DNA from 3 places in the Streptomyces sp. NPDC055632 genome. Region 1 is predicted to be linked to each of the others. Evidence: riboswitches for the same ligand, from Rfam matches in the RefSeq annotation. Region 1 holds a riboswitch; each other region holds the start of a gene.
What was found. Region 1 has a riboswitch for cyclic di-AMP ahead of ACWGSR_RS15290 (transglycosylase family protein). Riboswitches for the same ligand answer to the same signal wherever they lie in the genome.
Positions count from the first base shown of each region.

Region 2: it holds a riboswitch for cyclic di-AMP, as region 1 does, so the genes downstream of both, ACWGSR_RS02600 (M23 family metallopeptidase) here and ACWGSR_RS15290 (transglycosylase family protein) in region 1, are expected to answer to the same signal.
Region 3: it holds a riboswitch for cyclic di-AMP, as region 1 does, so the genes downstream of both, ACWGSR_RS10430 (M23 family metallopeptidase) here and ACWGSR_RS15290 (transglycosylase family protein) in region 1, are expected to answer to the same signal.

Region 1 is NZ_JBSHHY010000009.1:175,350-182,249, forward strand. It holds gene ACWGSR_RS15280 (cytochrome P450 family protein) at 1-323, shown strand, start outside; gene ACWGSR_RS15285 (transglycosylase family protein) at 499-1,542, shown strand; cyclic di-AMP (ydaO/yuaA leader) riboswitch at 1,801-1,972, shown strand; gene ACWGSR_RS15290 (transglycosylase family protein) at 1,976-2,701, shown strand; gene eno (phosphopyruvate hydratase) at 3,026-4,312, shown strand; gene ACWGSR_RS15300 (FtsB family cell division protein) at 4,413-4,883, shown strand; gene ACWGSR_RS15305 (DUF501 domain-containing protein) at 4,930-5,550, shown strand; gene ACWGSR_RS15310 (Ppx/GppA phosphatase family protein) at 5,547-6,461, shown strand; gene ACWGSR_RS15315 (NAD(P)/FAD-dependent oxidoreductase) at 6,863-6,900, shown strand, end outside.
Region 2 is NZ_JBSHHY010000002.1:19,636-26,535, reverse strand. It holds gene ACWGSR_RS02620 (rhodanese-like domain-containing protein) at 1-372, shown strand, start outside; tRNA gene ACWGSR_RS02615 (tRNA-Met) at 426-499, shown strand; gene ACWGSR_RS02610 (MerR family transcriptional regulator) at 614-1,354, shown strand; gene ACWGSR_RS02605 (PP2C family protein-serine/threonine phosphatase) at 1,645-2,850, shown strand; cyclic di-AMP (ydaO/yuaA leader) riboswitch at 3,103-3,249, shown strand; gene ACWGSR_RS02600 (M23 family metallopeptidase) at 3,261-4,394, shown strand; gene ACWGSR_RS02595 (aldo/keto reductase) at 4,493-5,446, shown strand; gene ACWGSR_RS02590 (PrsW family intramembrane metalloprotease) at 5,481-6,833, opposite strand; gene trmB (tRNA (guanosine(46)-N7)-methyltransferase TrmB) at 6,897-6,900, opposite strand, start outside.
Region 3 is NZ_JBSHHY010000005.1:276,673-283,572, forward strand. It holds gene ACWGSR_RS10410 (aspartate aminotransferase family protein) at 1-389, shown strand, start outside; gene ACWGSR_RS10415 (helix-turn-helix domain-containing protein) at 466-1,086, shown strand; gene ACWGSR_RS10420 (DUF6126 family protein) at 1,133-1,282, shown strand; gene ACWGSR_RS10425 (tyrosine-protein phosphatase) at 1,328-2,149, opposite strand; cyclic di-AMP (ydaO/yuaA leader) riboswitch at 2,566-2,725, shown strand; gene ACWGSR_RS10430 (M23 family metallopeptidase) at 2,729-3,700, shown strand; gene ACWGSR_RS10435 (SGNH/GDSL hydrolase family protein) at 3,860-4,672, shown strand; gene ACWGSR_RS10440 (STM4011 family radical SAM protein) at 4,659-5,519, opposite strand; gene ACWGSR_RS10445 (STM4012 family radical SAM protein) at 5,529-6,878, opposite strand; gene ACWGSR_RS10450 (STM4013/SEN3800 family hydrolase) at 6,875-6,900, opposite strand, start outside.

The DNA.
Region 1 (6,900 bases):
CGGTGCTCGTGGTGCTCGCCGCCGCCGACCGGGACCCGGAGCGGTTCGACGGGCCCGACGTGCTCGACCTCGCCCGGCGCGACAACCAGCACCTCGGGTACGGCCACGGCATCCACTACTGCCTCGGCGCGCCCCTCGCCCGCCTCGAAGGACAGGCGGCGCTCGCCACCCTGCTGACCCGTCTGCCGGACCTGCGGCTCGCCGCCGATCCGGCCGAACTGCGGTGGCGCGGAGGGCTCATCATGCGCGGTTTGCGCACGCTTCCGGTGGAGTTCTCCCCGTCCGTACCCCTCTCGCACACTGACGGAACGTCAGAACTGTGATCTTCATGTGATCGGGCGGCCATCGACTTGTGACGAGCGTTCGAATGCCGCTACGTTTCGCCGCAGTCTCAGCCGTCACGCGAAAGGCGTACCTATGCGTTCCGGGAACGGACGACACCGTCGCCCCCGTCAGGCCCCCGCCATCGTCGTCGCCGCGGGCGTGACCGGATCCGCCATGGCGCTGCCTCTGCTCGCCACCGGATCCGCGTCCGCCGCCGACGCCGCCACGTGGGACCGCGTCGCCGAGTGCGAGTCCGGCGGCCAGTGGACCGCCAACTTCGGGAACGGGATGTACGGCGGCCTCCAGTTCACCCAGGGGGACTGGGAGCGCCACGGCGGCCTGGCGTACGCGCCCAGCGCCGACCTGGCCAGCCGCGCCCAGCAGATCGCCGTGGCCGAGAAGGCCCTCGCCAAGGGCAGCGACGCCTGGGGGACCTGCGCGCCGATCGCCGGCCTGACGAACGACGGGAAGCCCACCGGGGTGGACCCGGGCCCGGCCACCGCTCCGGCGCCCTCCGTGGCGCCCGTCCCCGAGTCGAGCTGGAACTCGGGCTCGCCGGACGTCTCCGGGGCCGCGCCGTCCACCGCGACGCCGGAGTCCCCGGCCACGCCGTCCGCCCCCGCCACGTCCACGGCGCCGGCCACGCCGACGGCTCCCGCCGCCCCGGCGGGCCCGACCGCGCCGACCGCCCCCGCCACGCCGTCCGCGCCGACCGGGTCGACGGACCCGGCGGACCCGACGCTCCCGGCCGACCCGGCGCTCCCGGTGGACCCGACGGCCCCCGTCGCCCCCGAGGAGTCCGTGACGCCCGGTACGCCCGTGACGCCCGGCGTTCCGGGAGACGGGGGAGCGTCGGCCGCGCCCGGCACGGGCAAGCACCGGGGCGAGGCCGCTCCGGAGGAAACCGACAAGCCGGACAGCTCCACCGAAGCCGGTAGACATGCCTCGGGCAAGGACAAGTCTGCCGAAGGTGCCGAATCGCTTCCCATCGCTGACGAAGCGAAGAATGCGGACACAACGGACAGTCAGGGCTCTTCGGGTGAATACGTCGTGCGTCCGGGTGACAGCCTTTCGGGTATCGCCCAGGCGAACGAACTGCCCGGAGGCTGGACCGCCCTCTATGACGCCAACAAGGGGACCGTGGGCATCGATCCGGACCTCATCCTCCCTGGTCAGAACCTCGATCTGACGGCGAGTCCGGTCTCGGCGGAGGGGTAGTTCGCGGGCGTATGTCCGGTTCTGGACGAGTGAGACATGGGTCTCTTTGTCCCAACTGGCGTGTCGCGCCCGCAAACTCCGCTTCCGTCATCTCCCACCTGCGCAAACAGTCCCCTCCGAAGGGCAAGAAGAGGCGAAATTCGTCGTATGAGCCTCTTTGAACTTCGGAGGGTTCTGTGTCTACGGTCATCACCGCTCGCCACCGCGGGCCCCGTCGACCGAAACGCCGAATCCTGCCGTCGGTCGATGGGAACAGTCGTCGCGCAAGCGCCGAAGGCAGGAGCGGGGGACCCAAGGTAAGTGCCGGCCCCGGCCGTCGAGAGACGGCCGACGACCGGCTTGGGGTGAAGCCGCGTGCTAGGACGCGCGGCCGGGCAACTCTTCGGCCCGAACCCGACAGCTCACCTCGCAGGCGTCGGTGAGGAGAATTCCCATGCTGTTTTCCACCAAGGGCAAACACCGCCGTCCCTCCAAGGCCACCCAGATCGCCGCGCTCGTCGGCGTCACCGGTGTCGCCGTCGCCGCCCCGCTGATGACCGCGGGCGCCGCCTCGGCCGCCACCTCCTCCGAGTGGGACCGCGTCGCCCAGTGCGAGTCCGGCGGCAACTGGTCCATCAACACCGGCAACGGCTACTACGGCGGCCTCCAGTTCTCGGCCTCCACCTGGGCCGCGTACGGCGGCACCGCCTACGCGTCGACCGCCGACCAGGCGTCGAAGTCCCAGCAGATCGCCATCGCCGAGAAGGTCCTCGCGGGCCAGGGCAAGGGTGCCTGGCCGAGCTGCGGCGTGGGCCTCTCCGGCGCCTCCTACGACGGCGGCTCCGCCGAGAGCGCGCAGGAGCAGCCGAAGCAGCAGAAGAAGCAGAAGAAGCAGCGCACGGCCGAGCAGCCGACCACCCGCAGCGAGCAGCGCCAGGCCCCGAAGAAGGAGCGCCAGGCCGCTCCGCAGGCCGGCGCCGAGAAGACCGTCACCACCCCGACCGGCGAGACGGTCGAGAAGGGCGACGGCGAGTACAAGGTCGTGACCGGCGACACCCTCAGCAAGATCGCCGAGGCGCAGGGCGTCGAGGGCGGCTGGGCCGAGCTCTTCGAGCTCAACAAGGACGTCGTCGACGACGCCGACCTGATCTACCCGGGCCAGCAGCTCCACCTGAAGTGAGCCCGGCGGGTCGTGTGAGTCCGGCGGCTCACGCGCCCCCGACGACCCTCCCGCGGTGACCCACCCCGGTCCGGCGCGCCCGTCCCCCGTGCGCGCCGGACCGGGGTTCCGTCTTTCACCGGGGCCTCCCGCGGCCCACCTGATGGTTACCGGCCGGTAGATCTGGGGCCTTTCGCCCCGCTGTGCGTGCCCTTGGGTCCTTTTTCGTCCCAGGGGGCGGGCGCCCGGCCGGTCGGAGCCGCCGGGGCGGTTAGGCTCTTGTCGCAAGGCCGAGCGACCCCGCACCGACCTTGCGTCACATCCAGCGTCACATCCCAGAAGGAGATGCTCGTGCCGTCCATCGACGTCGTCGTAGCCCGGGAAATCCTGGACTCCCGAGGCAACCCCACGGTCGAGGTCGAGGTCGGCCTCGACGACGGCAGCACCGGCCGTGCTGCCGTTCCGTCCGGCGCCTCCACCGGTGCGTTCGAGGCCCTGGAGCTCCGCGACGGTGACCCCAACCGTTACCAGGGCAAGGGCGTCGAGAAGGCCGTCCTCGCCGTCATCGAGCAGATCGGCCCGGAGCTCGTCGGCTACGACGCCACCGAGCAGCGCCTGATCGACCAGGCCATGTTCGACCTGGACGCCACCCCGGACAAGTCCTCGCTCGGCGCCAACGCCATCCTCGGCGTCTCCCTCGCCGTCGCGCACGCCGCCTCCGAGGCCAGCGACCTCCCGCTCTTCCGCTACCTGGGCGGCCCGAACGCGCACCTGCTGCCCGTTCCGATGATGAACATCCTCAACGGCGGGTCGCACGCCGACTCCAACGTGGACATCCAGGAGTTCATGATCGCCCCGATCGGCGCGGAGTCCTTCTCCGAGGCCCTCCGCTGGGGCACCGAGGTCTACCACACCCTCAAGTCCGTCCTGAAGTCCAAGGGCCTCTCCACCGGCCTCGGCGACGAGGGCGGCTTCGCCCCGAACCTCGGCTCCAACCGCGAGGCGCTCGACCTCATCCTTGAGGCGATCAAGCAGGCCGGCTACGTGCCCGGCAAGGACATCGCGCTCGCGCTCGACGTCGCCGCCTCCGAGTTCTACAAGGACGGCTCGTACGAGTTCGAGGGCAAGTCCCGCTCGGCCGCCGAGATGACCGAGTACTACGAGGAGCTCGTCTCCGCGTACCCGCTGGTCTCCATCGAGGACCCGCTGTTCGAGGACGACTGGGCCGGCTGGAACGTCATCACCGAGAAGCTCGGCGAGAAGGTCCAGCTCGTCGGTGACGACCTGTTCGTCACCAACCCGGAGCGCCTGGCCCGGGGCATCGAGGAGAAGTCCGCGAACGCCCTGCTCGTCAAGGTCAACCAGATCGGCTCGCTGACCGAGACCCTCGACGCCGTCGAGCTGGCCCAGCGCAGCGGCTTCAAGTGCATGATGTCCCACCGCTCCGGCGAGACCGAGGACGTCACCATCGCCGACCTGGCCGTCGCCACCAACTGCGGCCAGATCAAGACCGGCGCCCCGGCCCGCTCCGAGCGCGTCGCCAAGTACAACCAGCTGCTGCGCATCGAGGAGATCCTCGACGACGCCGCGGTGTACGCCGGCCGGAGTGCCTTCCCGCGCTTCAAGGGCTGACACCCACCGCGCCCCTCCACAGGGCGGCTTCCGTACGTCCCCGTACCCGGTCCCGTACCGTGTGCGGGGACGTCCGCGTGAACAGGGGAGGCGACACGACATGGCCGTGAAGGACCGGGACCGGTTCTCGACCGCGACCCGGCTCAGGCTGCTCGGCGAGCAGACCGCCGCCCGTGTCTACCGCTCCCAGACCCGCCGTCAGGCCCGCCGCTCCCGGCTCACCGGCCGTGCGGCCTTCCTCGCGCTCGTCGTCTGCTCCCTGGTGGTGGCCCTCGCCTATCCCATGCGGAGCTACGTCTCCCAGCAGGGCGAGATCGCCGAGCAGGAGCGCAGGGCCGCCGAGGCCGCCCGGCGGGTGCAGGAGCTGAGGGACGAGAAGGCCCGCCTCCAGGACCCGGCCTACGTCCGCCGCCTCGCCCGCGAGCACCTGCACTACGTGCTTCCCGGCGAGACCGGCTTCACCGTGAACGACCCCGGCGCGGAGCAGCGGCCCCGCGCCGACCAGGGAGCGGCGGACCGCCCCTGGTACGACAACCTCTGGGACGGCGTGGACAACGCCGACCGCCGCTGACCTCCCGTACGACCGACGACCGACGACCTAGGCACCCAAGGCAGACATGCAAACGCCCCCTCCGCAGACCGAACGCACCGAGCCCACCGAGGCGGACGTCGCCGCCTTCGAGCTCCAGCTCGGCCGGCCGCCCCGCGGCCTGCGCGCCATCGCGCACCGCTGCCCCTGCGGGCAGCCGGACGTCGTCGAGACCGCGCCCCGGCTCCCCGACGGCACCCCCTTCCCCACCACGTACTACCTGACCTGCCCCCGGGCGGCCTCGGCCATCGGCACCCTGGAGGCCAACGGGGTCATGAAGGAGATGCAGGCCCGGCTCGCCACCGACCCGGAGCTCGCCGACGCCTACCGGGCCGCGCACGAGGACTACCTCGCCCGCCGCGACGCCATCGAGGTCCTGGAGGGCTTCCCGAGCGCCGGCGGCATGCCGGACCGGGTCAAGTGCCTGCACGTCCTCGTCGGCCACTCGCTGGTCGCGGGCCCGGGCGTGAACCCGTTCGGCGACGAGGCGCTCGCGATGCTGCCGGAGTGGTGGGCCAAGGGCCCGTGCGTCACCCCGTGCGCGGCGCCGAAGGAGGAGGACGGCTGGACGGTCGAGGGCGACCGGGACGGCCACTTCGCCTTCAAGCCGGTCGACGACGCCGCCGACGGCGCCGAGGAGGAGAAGTGACCAGGGTCGCCGGAATCGACTGCGGCACGAACTCCATCCGCCTCCTCGTCGCCGACGTGCACCCGGAGACGGGCGAGCTGGTCGAGCTGGACCGGCGGATGACGATCGTCCGGCTCGGCCAGGGCGTCGACCGGACCGGCCGGCTCGCCCCGGAGGCCCTGGAGCGCACCTTCGCCGCCTGCCGCGAGTACGCCGCCGTGATCGAGGAGCTGGGCGCCGAGCGGATCCGCTTCGTCGCCACCTCCGCCTCCCGCGACGCCGAGAACCGCGACGACTTCGTGAACGGGGTCGTGGAGATCCTCGGCGTCGAGCCCGAGGTCATCACCGGCGACCAGGAGGCCGCGTTCTCCTTCGCCGGCGCCACCGGCGAGCTGCCCGGCACCGAGACGTACCTCGTCGTGGACATCGGCGGCGGCTCCACCGAGTTCGTCACCGGCACCGACCACGTCCAGGCCGCCCGCTCGGTCGACATCGGCTGCGTCCGGCTCACCGAGCGGCACGTCCGCCACGACCCGCCGACCGCCGAGGAGGCCGAGGCGATCCGCGCCGACGTCCGGGCCGCGCTCGACCTGGCCGCCGAGGCCGTGCCGATCGACACGGCCGACGTCCTCGTCGGACTCGCCGGCTCCGTGACCACCGTCGCCGCCATCGCCCTCGGCCTCCCGGAGTACGACTCCGAGAAGGTCCACCACTCCCGGATCTCCGCCGGGCAGGTCGCCGAGGTCACCGAGCGGCTCCTCGCCTCCACCCACGACGAGCGGGCCGCGATCCCCGTGATCCACCCCGGGCGGGTCGACGTGATCGTCGCCGGGGCGCTCGTCCTGAGGGAGATCGTCGAGCGCGTCGGCGCCCGCGAGGTGGTCGTCAGCGAGCACGACATCCTCGACGGGATCGCCCTGTCCGTCGCGTAGACCTCGATGGGAAGGCTCTATCCGACGCATAGAGGTGCGCTATCGAGCCTTCCCGCGGGGTTCCGCCGGGAAAGTTCGTGAAGTTCTTCACAAGGAAAAGGGCCCTGAGGGAGTCCGAAGGGGGTCGTTGGGCCCTCCGAGGGGTGTCTCAGGGCCCTTTCGCAGGTGCGGAGGCCGATCCGCCCGGTGTTTCCATCGCGTGAACGGGGCCTCCGGTTCAGGGTTAACGGAGGCTCTCCGGTCCAGTTCACGGGGGGTGAACAACGTTCGCCACTGCACCTCGGTTCCTTTGCAGGAACATGACGTGGATCACGTGGGCGGCGGAGTGTAGCAGAGGTGTCCACCAACCTTGTGAAGGGGCGCACGAACACACCCCCCGGACGGGGTGGATACTCGATGGCATGAGCACCACGGAGCGTCCCAGGATCCTCGTAGTAGG
Region 2 (6,900 bases), on a different contig from region 1:
GTCCTCGCCGCCTCCGTGGCCGGGGGTGCCGACCCCGGCTTCGTCCTGGTCGACACGCGGTCCACGGCCGCCTGGGACCAGGGGCACGTGCCCGGGGCCGTCCACCTGCCGACCGCGCTCGTTCCCGAGCGGGCCGAGGAGCTGCTCGACCGGTCCGTGCCGGTCGTCACGTACTGCTGGGGCCCCGGCTGCAACGGCGCCACCCGCGCCGCGCTCGCCCTCGCGGAGCGGGGCTTCCAGGTCAAGGAGATGCTCGGCGGCTTCGAGTACTGGGTGCGGGAGGGCTTCGCGTACGAGACCTGGGAGGGGCCCGCGGAGAAGGCCGCGGACCCCCTGACGGCCCCGGTCGGCACCGACGACTGCGGCTGCTGACGGAAACCGATTTCGGGATTGCCCCGGTCATGCCGTAGAGTCATGTTTACCGACGCGGGGTGGAGCAGCTCGGTAGCTCGCTGGGCTCATAACCCAGAGGTCGCAGGTTCAAATCCTGTCCCCGCTACTCAGTAGCACGAAGGCCCGGATCCTCTTGGATCCGGGCCTTCGTCGTTCTCCGCCCGAACGCGCGGCGCTTCCGGTTGACCTTGACGCAACGTCAAGATCTAGCGTTCTCGGCATGGAGTGGTCGATCCAGGAGATCGCCAAGAAGGCAGGCACCACCAGCCGCACCCTCCGGCACTACGGGGAGCGCGGACTGCTGGAGCCGAGCCGGATCGGCGCGAACGGTTACCGGTACTACGACGAGGCGGCGCTCGTGCGCTTGCAGCGGATCCTGCTGCTGCGCGAGCTGGGGCTCTCGCTGCCCGCCATCGCCGAGGTCCTCGCGGGCCAGCGGGACACGTCCGCCGCCCTGCGCACCCACCTCGCCCTCCTGGAGCAGGAGCGCGAGCGCATCGGACGCCGGATCGCGTCGGTGCGGACCACCCTCCACAAGACCGAGAACGGAGAGGAACTCATGGCGGACGAGATGTTCGACGGCTTCGACCACACGCGGTACGAGGAGGAGGTCACCCACCGCTGGGGCCGCGAGGCGTACGAGCAGGGCGACCGGTGGTGGCGCTCGCTGGACGAGGAGCAGAGACGGGCCTTCGTCGAGGAGCAGGCCGGCATCGCCCGCGACTTCGGGAAGGCGGCGCGGGACGGCCTGGCCGCCGACAGCGACGAGGTGCAGGCCATCGCGCGGCGCCAGATCGCGTGGCTGTCGACCACGACGACGCCGACCAAGGAGTACGTGATCGGCCTCGGCCGGATGTACGTCGACGACCCCCGCTTCACCAAGAACTACGACAAGTACGGCGAGGGCACCGCGGTCCTCGTCCGGGACGCGATGGCGGTCTACGCCGAGCGGAACATGTGACCGGAGGGGCTTCCCGGCGGCCACGGCGGCCACGGCGGCCACGGAAGCCCCGGCGGCCCCGGAAGCCCCGGCGGCCCCGGTGGCTTTCGCGCCCGGCCCGTGCCCAGGACCGCACCCAGACACGCACCCGGGCCCGCCCCCCGGTCCGCCCCCCGGTCCGCGTCCCGGTCCGCGTCCCGGCCCGCCGTACGCCGGTCGGCCGTGCGGAGTCGCCGTCCGCCGGGGCGGCGGCCACCCTGGAGGGGAGCGGTGCGGGGCCGCGGCCGGGCGGACCGGGCAGGAGAGAACAGGTGGGGCACCCCCTAGGAGCGGCGGGAGGCGGGCGGCGGGGCGGTGAGGGCCGTCCCGGGTACCGGGGCGCCCGGCGGTTCATCCGTGCGCTGCCGCCGCTGATCATCGTGGGCGGCATCCTCTTCGACGTGGCGACGCCCGCCCCGTACACCGCCTCCCCGATGCTCGCCGCCGCCCCGCTGGTCGCCGCGCCCTTCTTCTCCCTGCTCGTCACCCTCCTCACCGGCATCGCCGCCGTCCTCTCCTCGGTCGGCCTCTACCTCTTCAGCGACGACGTCACCCGTGCCCCGGCCGTCGCCGAGACCCTGACCGTGTTCACGGTCTCCGTGCTCGCCCTCCTCATCAACCGGGTGGTGCGCCGCAGCGGCGAACGGCTCGCCTCGGCGCGGGTCATCGCGGAGACCGCGCAGAAGGCGGTGCTGCCGACGCCCGCCGAGCGGATCGGCGGGCTGCGGTGCGCGGCCCGTTACGAGGCGGCGCAGGCAGACGCGTTCATCGGCGGCGACCTGTTCGCCGTGCAGGACACCCCGCACGGGGTGCGGCTCGTGGTCGGGGACGTGCGGGGCAAGGGCATGGACGCGGTCGAGGCCGTCGCCGTCGTCATCGGGGCCTTCCGGGAGGCGGCCGAGCAGGAACGGACCCTGGAGGGCGTGGCGCAGCGGCTCGAACGGGCGCTGGACCGGGAGGGCACCCGCCGGGACAGCCTCGACGCCGTCGAGGGGTTCACCACCGCCGTCCTGGCCGAGATCCCGCGCTCCGACGGCAGCGGCACCTTCGACGGTTTCGTACGGGTCGTCAACCGCGGGCATCCTTCCCCGCTGATGCTGCACGGGGACGGGCGGGTCGAGCCGGTCGACCCGAGCCGGCCGGCGCTGCCCCTCGGCATGGGGGACCTCGCGTCGTGGCCGGACCGGGCCGAGGCGCGGCCGTACCCGCCGGGCACGACGCTGCTCTTCTACACCGACGGCCTCTCGGAGGCGCGGAACGCGCAGGGCGTCTTCTACGACCCGGCGGAGCGGCTGGCCGGACGGATCTTCCCCGGGCCCGAGGAGATGCTCGACGCGCTCGTGGACGACGTACGGCTCCACACGGGCGGCGGGGCGACGGACGACATGGCGCTGCTCGCGCTGAACCGCCCTACGGCGGGGCAGCCGGAGCGGCGCCGGACGATGCCGGTGGTGCCGCCGGGCGGCCCCCGGCACTGACCCGCCGGGCAGGCCCCCGGCGGCCCGTCACCAGGGGTAGTCGAGAGGTCTCCCTGCGATAACAATTGATGCACCGTCAGATTGCGGAGGTTTTGCCGTTCGGGAGACCTGCCTTGCTGAAGAGGGATCAACCGGGGCAAATACCTACCGATCGAATGAACGATCACGGGGGACAGCTTGGAATCGGGACCCCCTGTCTATTAACGTTCGATAACGCAGCGCGGTCGTCCCAGCCGTCGTAAGAGACGGCACCGTGCGCACGCGCCGAATCCCGAAAGGGAACCGGGGAACCACCATTTGGGGTGAATCGAGCCCTTCGCACTCGTGCGACCGGGCCCGTAGGAGACCTTCCTGCTCCGAACCCGTCAGCTAACCCGGTAGGCGAGAAGGAAGGAAAGGAGCGCGCCTCCGTGGCGTCCAACACCCCTGCCCCCGAAGCCCCCTTCGATGCCTTCGGCGGCGGTGCGGCTCCCTCCGCTCCGAACACCGAGTGGAACCCCACCGAGGACTCCCTCCGCGCCCAGAACCGCTCCGGCGGCCGGCACCGGGTCGTCAAGCAGCGCTCCAACTTCGCCCGTTCCTCCACCGTCCTCGGCGTCGGCGTCATCGCGGCCGTCGGCGCGGGCGGCCTCGCCACCGCGCAGGAGAAGCCGCCGGTGGCGATATCGCTCCCGGACCTTCCCGACCTCAACCTGCCCGACGCCCACGACCTCCCCGGCGTCGGCGCGCTCCTGCCCGGCGCGGAGGAGCGGGAGACGGTCCCCACGGACCGCGCCAACCCGAACCCGCTGACCTCCGCCGCGTACACCACCGAGGCCGACGAGCGGGCCGCGCGGACCGGGCAGGTCACGCGGGCGAGCCTGTCGACGGCGGACGCCCCGGGCGCCGCCGACGCGGGCGAGGCCCTGCGCGCCCGCATCCTCCAGCAGGCCGAGCAGCAGCAGGCCTCCGCCGACGCCGCCGAGAAGGCCGCCGCCGAGAAGGCCGCGGCGGAGAAGGCCGCGTCCGAGGCGCGGGCCAAGGCCGACGCGGCGGAGAAGGCGGCCGCCGAGGCCAAGGCGAAGGCCGAGGCGGAGGCCAAGGCCAAGGCGGAGGCGGAAGCCAGGGCGAAGGCCGAGGCCGAGCGCCTCGCCAAGCTCGCCGCCAGCTACTCGATGCCCCTCTCCTCGTACTCCCTCACCGCCACCTACATGCAGTCCGGCTCGATGTGGTCCTCCGGCTACCACACCGGCCTCGACTTCGCGGCCCCCACCGGCACCCCGCTCAAGGCGGTCCACGGCGCCACGGTCAAGTCGGCGGGCTGGTCCGGCTCCTACGGCTACCGGATCGTCCTGGAGCTGGAGGACGGCACCGAGGTCTGGTACTGCCACCTCTCCTCCATGACGGTCAGCGCCGGCCAGACCGTCGGCACCGGCGAGACGATCGGCCGCGTCGGCGCCACCGGCAACGTCTCCGGCGCCCACCTCCACCTGGAGATCCACCCCGGCGGCGGCGACGGCGTCGACCCGGCGGCGTGGCTGCGCTCCAAGGGCCTGACGGTCTGACCTCCCCGGGGCCTTCCCGTGGCCCTTCCGGGACCCGCGCGGAAACCGCGCGGGAACCATGCGGAATAGGCCCGGCGGCGGAGACCGTTGATCACCCCATGACCTCTCTCCGTACGCTGGGCACGTCCGACCTGCACGTCTTCCCGCTCGCCCTCGGCGGCAACGTCTTCGGCTGGACCGCCGACGAGGCGCAGTCCTTCGCCGTCCTCGACGCCTACACCGCCGCCGGCGGCAACTTCGTCGACTCCGCCGACGTCTACTCGGCCTGGGCCGAGGGCAACGAGGGCGGCGAGTCCGAGACCGTCATCGGCCGCTGGCTCGCCTCCCGGGGCAACCGCGACGACGTCGTCGTCGCCACCAAGGCCGGCGCCCACCCCCGGTTCAAGGGGCTCTCCGCCCCCACGATCAAGGCCGCCGCCGAGGAGTCCCTGCGCCGCCTCGGCACCGACCGCATCGACCTGTACTACACCCACTTCGACGACGAGTCCGTCCCCGTCGAGGAGATCGTCACCGCCCTCGACCAGTTGGTGCGGGAGGGCAAGGTACGGGCCGTCGCCGCCTCCAACATCTCCCCGGAGCGGCTCAGGGCCTCCCTCGACTTCGCCGAGGCCGAGGGCCTCGCCCGCTACGTGGCCCTCCAGCCGCACTACAACCTGGTCTCCCGCGACACCTACGAGGGCCCGCTCCTGGAGACCGCCGAGCGGGCGGGGCTCGCCGCCGTCCCGTACTACGGCCTCGCCTCCGGCTTCCTCACCGGCAAGTACCGCCCCGGCACCGCCGTCGACAGCGCCCGCGCCGCCGGGGCCGGCAAGCACCTCGACACCGAGCGGGGCCGGGCCGTGCTCTCCGCGCTCGACGCGGTCGCCGGGGCGCACGGCGCCGAGCCCGCCACCGTCGCCCTCGCCTGGCTCGCCTCCCGGCCGACGGTCGTCGCGCCGATCGCCTCGGCCCGTACGGTCGAGCAGCTCCCGGCCCTGGTCGCCTCCGCCGACCTGGAGCTCACGGAGGAGGAGCTGAAGCTCCTGACCGAGGCGTCGGCGATCCAGGGCTGACCGCGAGCCTGGGCCCGCTCCCCCGGAAGAAGCCCTAACCGCGGTACGGGTTGTAGCCGCCGTAGTCCAGGTACTGCGGCGGCGTCCACGCCCGGCCCGTCGCCCGGGCCGCGTACGTCAGCGCGGGCGAGGCGACCGCCCTGCGCTGCCACAGGTGGTGAAGGAGTTCCTGCTCGCGGGCCGCGAAGTCGGGCCCGGCGGTGCCGCGCCGGGCCCGGTCCCGCAGGAACGCCAGGGTCGTCGCGAAGGTCTCGTACTCGCCGACGGTCCGCGCGCCCCGCTTGCCGTACGTCCGGGCGGCGTAGGAGCGGGCGAGTTCGCGGGCCCGCATGGAGGAGAGCGCGAGCGGCTCGTCGGGGGAGAGCCAGCCGGCCGCCGCGTACGCCGGGAGCTCGCCGGAGACCGTGCGCAGCTCCCGCTGCCGGCTCCACACCGCGAGCCAGGTCAGCAGGCCGAAGGCGGGCATCATGAGCGCCCCGTACACCGCGTAGAAGGCCCAGGGGCCGCCGAAGGTGGCCGAGCCGTTCCAGGCGGCGTGCATGCCCATGGCGAGCAGCAGTCCGGCGAGCGGAAGCAGCACCTTCCGCAGCCGCTTCCCGCGCGGGGCGAGCGCGGCGAAGCCGAAGCCGAGGCCGGTGAGCACGGTGAACAGCGGGTGCGCGAACGGCGACATCACGACCCGTACGAAGAAGGCCCCGGCGGTCACCATGCCGATGCCGGTGGCGCCTACCTCCTGGTCCTCGCCGAAGGCGTTGCCGAGGTAGAGGATGTTCTCGGTGAAGGCGAAGCCGGTCGCGGTGAAGCCGGCGAACACCACCCCGTCGACGAGCCCGCCGAAGTGCCGGCGGCGGAAGAGGAAGAGCAGCAGGATCGCGGCGGCCTTGGCGCTCTCCTCCACCACCGGGGCGATCACGGTGGCGCCGAGGTGGTCGGCGGAGTCCGGGTCGGCGGTGGCCGTGGCGATCCAGCGGACCGCGAAGGAGTTCGCCAGGATCGCGACGAGCGCGGCGGCGAAGGCGCCCCACGCGAAGGCGAAGAGCAGGTTCTTCCACGGCCCCGGATCGACCCGGTCGAGCCAGCGGAACGCCGCCATGAGCAGCGGTACGGGGAGCACGGCGAGGGCCAGGCCGACGAGGAAGCCCTGCGTGCCCGTCTGCTCGCGGACCATCGCCAGGATGACCAGGGCGCAGATCGCGAGCACGGTGACCAGGCATATCGCCCGGACCAGCCGGCTGCGCCAGAAGGCCCGGCGCGGCCGGTAGCGCCATTGGGACCGGTCGGCGGCGGCGGGGAAGGCCGGTTCTTCGGTGTCCCGGTGGGGGACGGGAACGGCTTCGGACCCGGGTCCGTGCCCGGGTCCGGCTGCGGCGGGTGCGGGGTTCGACACGTGAGCGACCCTAACGACCGGCACGGACAGGGGCGACGCACTTACGAGCCGCCCGCGTTCCTCTCAC
Region 3 (6,900 bases), on a different contig from region 1:
ACCTGCTCTCCGGCCGGCTGAAGGAGCTGGTGCCCCGGTACGAGCTGCTCCACGAGATCCGCGGGCGCGGCCTGATGATCGGCATCGAGTTCGGCCGGCCGTCCTCGCTCGGACTGCGCGGCCGCTGGACGATGCTCCAGGCGGCCCGCAAGGGCCTCTTCGCCCAGATGGTCGTCGTCCCGCTGCTCCAGCGGCACAGGATCCTCACCCAGGTCTCCGGGGACCACCTGGAGGTGATCAAGCTGATCCCGCCGCTCGTCGTCGACGAGGCGGACGTGGACCGGTTCGTCACCGCCTTCACGGCGGTCATGGACGAGGCCCACGGGGGCGGCGGGCTGATGTGGGACTTCGGGAAGACCCTGGTCAGGCAGGCGGTCGCCCAGCGCTGACCCGAAACGGTCCTCCGGATTTTGCCTCTGGGGCAAGAAACTTGCCTCAGAGGCACGATCCTGGCGGAATGGACGCATGGACCACGTCCCCGGGGACCCTTCCCCGGACCCCGCCGCCCTGCCCGACGTCGCCCCGCAGCTGCGGGCCCAGCGCCGCCGCCGGGGGCTCACCCTGGAGGCCGCCGCCCAGCGGGCCGGCCTCTCGCCGGCCCACCTCTCGCGCCTGGAGACGGGGAACCGGCAGCCCTCGCTGCCGATGCTGCTCGCCCTGTCCCGCATCTACGGTACGACGGTCTCCGAGCTCCTGGGAGAGGCGCCCCCCGAGCGCGATCCCGTGGTCCGGGCCGACCGCTCCGAGCCCGTCGAGGCCGACGGCTGGATCTACCGCCAGGCGGGCGGCGCCGGACGCGCCCTCCAGTGCCTGCGGGTGCACGTGCCGTACGCCACCCGGGCCGACATCGTGCGCGTCCACCCCGGTGAGGAGTGGATCCACGTCCTGGAGGGCCGGGTGCGGCTCGCGCTCGGCGAGGCGGTCCACGTCCTCGACCCCGGGGACGGCGCGCACTTCGACTCGCTCACCCCGCACCGGATCGGTGCCGCCACCCCCGGCGGGGCCGAGCTGCTCTTCGTCCACACCCTGATGCAGAGCCCCGTCGCCGAGCTGTGCCTCGGCGACGGGACCCCGCACCGGCGCTGACCGCCGGAACGATTCTTCCGTGACGATTCTTCAGGAAAGAGTTGATATGTCCGAGAAGTCTTCATCCGTCACCGGCGAGGAGCGCGGGGAGGGCAAGTTCCCCAAGGGGCTGGTGCTCCGCCTCTTCGCCTACCTGGTCGCCGGTCACCTCTTCGCCGGCTTCCTCTACCTGCTCTTCGCGATGGGCGCGAAGTAGGGGCACCTCCCGGGCGCCGCGGGTCCTCGCGGCGCCGCGTGCTCCCTACGCCTCGGTGAGCAGGCGCTCCCGCAGCCGCTCGCGGGTCTCCGGAGACAGCGCGAGGCCTTCGGAGAAGTAGGCGTCCATCGAGCCCCAGGTCGCCTCGATCGTCTCGAAGGCGGCCCGCAGGTACTCCGCCCGCGCGTCGAAGAGCGGGGCCAGCAGCTCCATCACCTCGGGCCCCATGGCGTCCGGGGCGGTGGAGCTGCGGCGCACCTTGTAGCGGCGGTGCGGCTCGTTCGACTTCACGTAGTCGGCCTCGATCGCCGTCCGCTCCACCCCGACGGCGAGCAGGGTGATCGCGACGGCGAGCCCGGCGCGGTCCTTGCCCGCCGCGCAGTGCATCAGGGCCGGGACGCTCTCCTCCGCCATGGAGTGCAGGATCCGGCTGTGCTCCGCGGTCCGCTCCACCACCATCCGCCGGTACGACTCGGACATCCGGGCCGCCGCCCTGCCGTCGCCGAGGATCCCCCGCAGCTGCGCGGTGTCGCCGTCGCGCACCAGCTTCCAGAACTCCTTGCCGTCGGCCGGGTCGTTGAGGGGTATGTTCACGTTCCGCACGCCGGGCAGCTCGACGTCCGGGCCCTCGATCCGCCGGTCGGCCTCGTTGCGGAAGTCGAAGACCGTGTGCAGTCCGAGTCCGGCGAGGAAGGCGGCGTCGTCCTCGGTCGCGTGGGCGAGGTGGCCGCTGCGGAAGAGACGGCCGGGGCGGACCGCGCGCCCGTCCGTCGTCGGCAGGCCGCCCACGTCCCGGAAGTTGCGGACCTCCGCCAGCTCGGGCTCGTCGGCTTCTACGGGCGGGACCTGCGGCAGCTGCTGCGTCACGGATGCTCCTGGAAAGTCGGTGTTCGGATGCCCGACGCGAATCGGTTCCTGGGGCAATCATCCAGACGGGAGGGGCGTGGCGCACCCCCTCGGACGGGAATGAGTGATCTGTCCCAATTGGGGCGTTGAGTATGGCGCGCCCCTATTGAGCCATTGCGTATAACGCGCCCTGTTTGCAGGCGAGATGGGATTCGGCGCGTGAGCAGGGTCATAGAGGTGACGGATCGTGGCCGGGAGTCCGGCGCGATTTCCTTACGGGAAAAGGGAGTCGGAGGATCGTCGTCCACGGAGGGTGACCGGAATTCCGGGGGAACGATCTAGGGCGGAATGCCGGGACAAAACAGCGGCTTGTTCGCGCCGACTCCGCTCGTCTAGCGTCACGCTCAATCCGGACGGACCGCCGAATCCTGCCACCGCCCGGAATTCCACCCATCCCATGCGTGGCAGGAGCGGGGGACCCAGGAAGTACGCCGGTCCCGCGATGCAGGACGGCTCGGGGTGAAGCCGCGCGAGAGCGCGGCCGGGCATCTCCAGTCCGAACCCGACAGCTCACCTCGCAGGCGCCGGAGAGGATTCGCCATGCCCGCGAAGGGTAAGCACCGCCGTCCCAAGAACAACCCCCTCGCCCGCGGTTTCGCCGCCGCCGGTACGGGAGGCGCCGTCGTCGCCCTCCCACTCCTCGGCGCCACGGGGGCCCACGCCGCCGAGCAGGCCGCCCCGGCCCCCGCCTCCGTCCAGTCCGCCGTCACCGCGCACGTCGTCGCGGCGAAGGCCGCCCCCGCGAAGGCCGCCGCCGAGACCGGCCCCCGGACGTACTCCGTCGTCCCCGGCGACTACCTGTCGAAGATCGCCACCGACCACCACCTCGAGGGCGGCTGGCAGAAGGTGTACGAGGACAACCGCCGGACCATCGGCGCGGACCCCTCCCTCATCCTGCCCGGCATGAAGCTCACCATCGGCGCCAAGGGCTCCGCCCCCGCCGGCCCGAAGAGCACCCACAGCGCCCAGGAGTCCGGCAAGAACGGCGACGACGCCCCCCGCGCCTCCCGCGAGAACCGCCGCGCCGCCGCCCCGGCCGCCGCCACCCCGAAGGCCGCGGAGCGCTCCACCGGCTCCTCGTCCTCCACCGGTTCCACCGCCTCCTCCTCCGGCTGGGTCGCCCCCGTCACCGGCGGCTTCTCCACCCCGTACCGCGCCTCCGGCTCCATGTGGTCCTCCGGCTACCACACCGGCGTCGACTTCATCGCCTCCTCCGGCACCACCGTCCGCGCCGTCGGCGCCGGCACGGTCGTCTCCGCCGGCTGGAGCGGCTCGTACGGCAACGAGGTCGTCATCAAGCACGCGGACGGCAACTACTCGCAGTACGCCCACCTCTCCTCCCTCTCGGTCTCGGCCGGGCAGAGCGTCAGCGGCGGGCAGCAGATCGGCCTCTCCGGCTCCACCGGCAACTCCACCGGCCCGCACCTGCACTTCGAGATCCGCACCACGCCGAACTACGGCTCGGACGTCGACCCGCTGGCCTACCTGCGCCAGCACGGCGTCTCCGTCTGACGCTCCGGGGGACACCCCTTTCCGACGGCCCGGCACACCCGTGCCGGGCCGTCGGCCTATTCCGACTTGGGGGAATCTTTATCGGTGGCATATGTCACCCGCCGTCAACCCCTCCTTACGGTCGCGTAGGTCACACGCGAAAGGGAAGGATGTGCCCCCGTGGCAGACGATTCGAGATCAAGAGACAAGAACGCATTCGGGTCGTACGCGGCGATCGGTGACAGCTTCACCGAGGGCGTCGGAGACCCCGGCCCCGACGGGACGTACGTCGGCTGGGCGGACCGCTTCGCGGTCCTGCTCGCCGACCAGCTGCCGGAGCACGACGCCTTCCGCTACGCCAACCTGGCCGTACGCGGGCGCCTCCTCGACCAGATCGTGGCGGAACAGGTCCCCCGGGCGAAGGAACTCGCCCCCGACCTGGTGACCTTCTGCGCGGGCGGCAACGACATCATCCGCCCCGGCACCGACCCGGACGACGTGGCCGAGCGCTTCGAGCGCGCCGTCGCCGAACTGACCTCCGCCGTCGGGACCGTCATGATCACCACCGGGTTCGACACCCGCGACGTCCCCGTGCTCCGGCACCTGCGCGGCAAGATCGCCACCTACACCGCGCACGTCCGCGCCATCGCGGACCGCCACGGCTGCCCGGTCCTCGACCTGTGGTCCCTGAAGTCCGTGCAGGACAGGCGGGCCTGGGACGGCGACCGGCTGCACCTCTCGCCCGAGGGACACACCCGGGTCGCCCTGCGCGCCGCCCAGGTCCTCGGCCTGCCGGTGCCCGCCGACCCCGACCAGGTGTGGCCGCCGGTCCCGCCGCGCGGCTCCCTCGAAGTGCGCCGCGACAACATCCAGTGGGCGCGGGAGTACCTCGTGCCCTGGATCGGGCGCCGGCTGCGCGGCGAGAGCTCCGGGGACCACGTCGAGGCCAAGCGCCCCGACCTGATGCCCCTCGGCGACCTCATGCCCCTGTAGCCGGCGGCGCGGCGGGGATCCGCTCCAGGACCCCGCCCGCGAACACGTCGTACAGCGGCAGCGTCTCCAGGTGGACGTAGCCGATGTGGCAGTCGCAGACGGCGAGGGGGCAGGCGCGGGGGCGCAGGGCGGCGCGGTACGAACCGTCGTACAGGTTCCCCAGTTCGGCCTTGACGAAGTGGCAGCGCCGCACCGTCCCCGCGCCGTCCACCGAGATCACCGACTCGCCGGTGCGGCAGGGCAGCCCCGCCGAGCGGTGCGGATGCCGGCTGTACGGGAAGAGCGGGTCGAGCTCCGTCCACCCGTCGGCCTCCGCGTCGGTGTACGCGTGCCCCTCGGCCGCGTTCACCCACAGGTACACGTGCGGCGGCAGCGCGTCCCGCAGCCGCCGCGCGTGCTCCCGGTGCTCCGGAAGGCCCACCACGCCCACGCTGAACCGCACGCCCCGCTCCGCCAGGTCGTGGCACTTGGCGAGGAAGCGCTCGTACGGCGTCTGCCCGGGGTGGTACGTGCACCAGAGGGCCACGCCCTCCGGGTCCGCGTCCGCCAGCCAGTCGGTCCGGCAGCTCAGATTGGTCTGGATCGCCACCCGCTCGACGTGCGGCAGCCGCGACAGCTCGACGAGCGCCCGCCGGTACCAGGAGCGCACCAGGCCCTCGCCCCACGGAGTGAACAGGATCCGCAGCCGGTCACCGGTCTGCGCGGCGGCCCACCCGGTGAACCGTTCGAGCGCCGCCCGGTCCGCGCGCAACTGCTCGCGGCTGTCCCGGCGCTTGGCGAAGGGGCAGTACGGACAGTCGTAGTCGCAGGAGGAGAGCGGCCCCCGGTAGAGCAGCGTCAGGTCCACGGCCGCCCCCTACTTCGGCTCGTACGCGGCCATCGCGGCCCGCACCCCGGGGGAGAACAGCTCCGGGCCGAGCCCGTCCGAGTGCGCCAGCCCCTCCGGCGAGAGCCGCAGCAGCCCCGCCGGGGCCTCCCCGTCCAGCCAGCCGAGCGCCTCGAACCGGCCCAGCTCGTCGGGGAAGTCCGCGAACGGCGAGGACCCGAACCGCTCCTCGTACCCGGCGACCGGCATCCCCTCCGCCTGGAGCAGCGACTGCAGCAGATGGCGGCGGCGCGCCTCCCCGGCGTCGACCCACCGGCCCACCCGGGCGCGCGAGAAGTCGCCGGTCTCCGTGTAGGCGTCGATGATCGAGCGGATCTCCCGCATGTCGACGGCGTAGTCGAAGGAGTAGTGCAGGGCCGAGGTGTACGAACGGGCCCCGCAGCCGAGGCCGATCATCCCGTCCGTCTGGCAGGCGTAGTCGTCCGGGCCGAGCGGCGCCGCGTCCCGCCGCCGGAACATCCGCATCGACACCTGCTCGTAGCCGCGCTCCAGGAGGTGGTCGCGGCCGTGGCGGTAGAGCCGCAGCCGCCGCTCGTCCCACTCCCGGTCGTCCTCGGGGGGCGTCCGGCCCAGACCGGTCAGCGGCCGGACGTACAGCGGGTAGAGGTACAGCTCCTCCGGGCGCCAGGCCAGGGCAGCGTCCAGGGAACGGCGCCAGGACTCCTCGGTCTGCCCGTCGATCCCGTAGATCAGGTCGACGTTGAGCACGGGGACGCCGGTGTCCCGGATCCGGCCGAGCGCCGCCTCGACGTCCGCGCGCCGCTGCGGCCGGACCGCCGCCCGCGCCTCGGCCTCCACGAAGCTCTGCACCCCGATGCTGAGCCGGGTCGCGCCCCGCTCCGCGAGCACCGCGAGCCGGTCGGCGGTCGCGGTCGCGGGCGAGGTCTCCACGGACAGCGGCACCGCCCGCAGGTCCGCGCCCATGCGCTTCTCCGCGATGTCGCAGAGCCGCTCCAGCTCGGCGGCGGTCAGGAAGGTGGGCGTGCCCCCGCCGAACGCGGCCGTGGCGAACCGCACCGGCTCCGCGTCCCCGAGCGCCTCGCGTACGGCGGCCGCCTGCCGGTCGAGGGCGTCCAGGTAGCGGGTGGTCAGCTCGCCGGGCGCGCCGATCCGGGTGAAGAGGTTGCAGAAGCCGCAGCGGACCTCGCAGAACGGCACGTGCGCGTAGAGCGAGAGGGCGTCCTTCGGCTCCCCGGCCCAGAGCGCGGCGAGCTCCGGGGACCCGGGCAGCTCACGGTACGCGGTCTTGTGCGGGTAGGCGTAGACGTAGCTGCGGTACGGGCGGGGGGCGGGCGCGGGGGTGCGGGTACGGGTGCTCACGCGGTGGCCTCCTCGTCCGGGC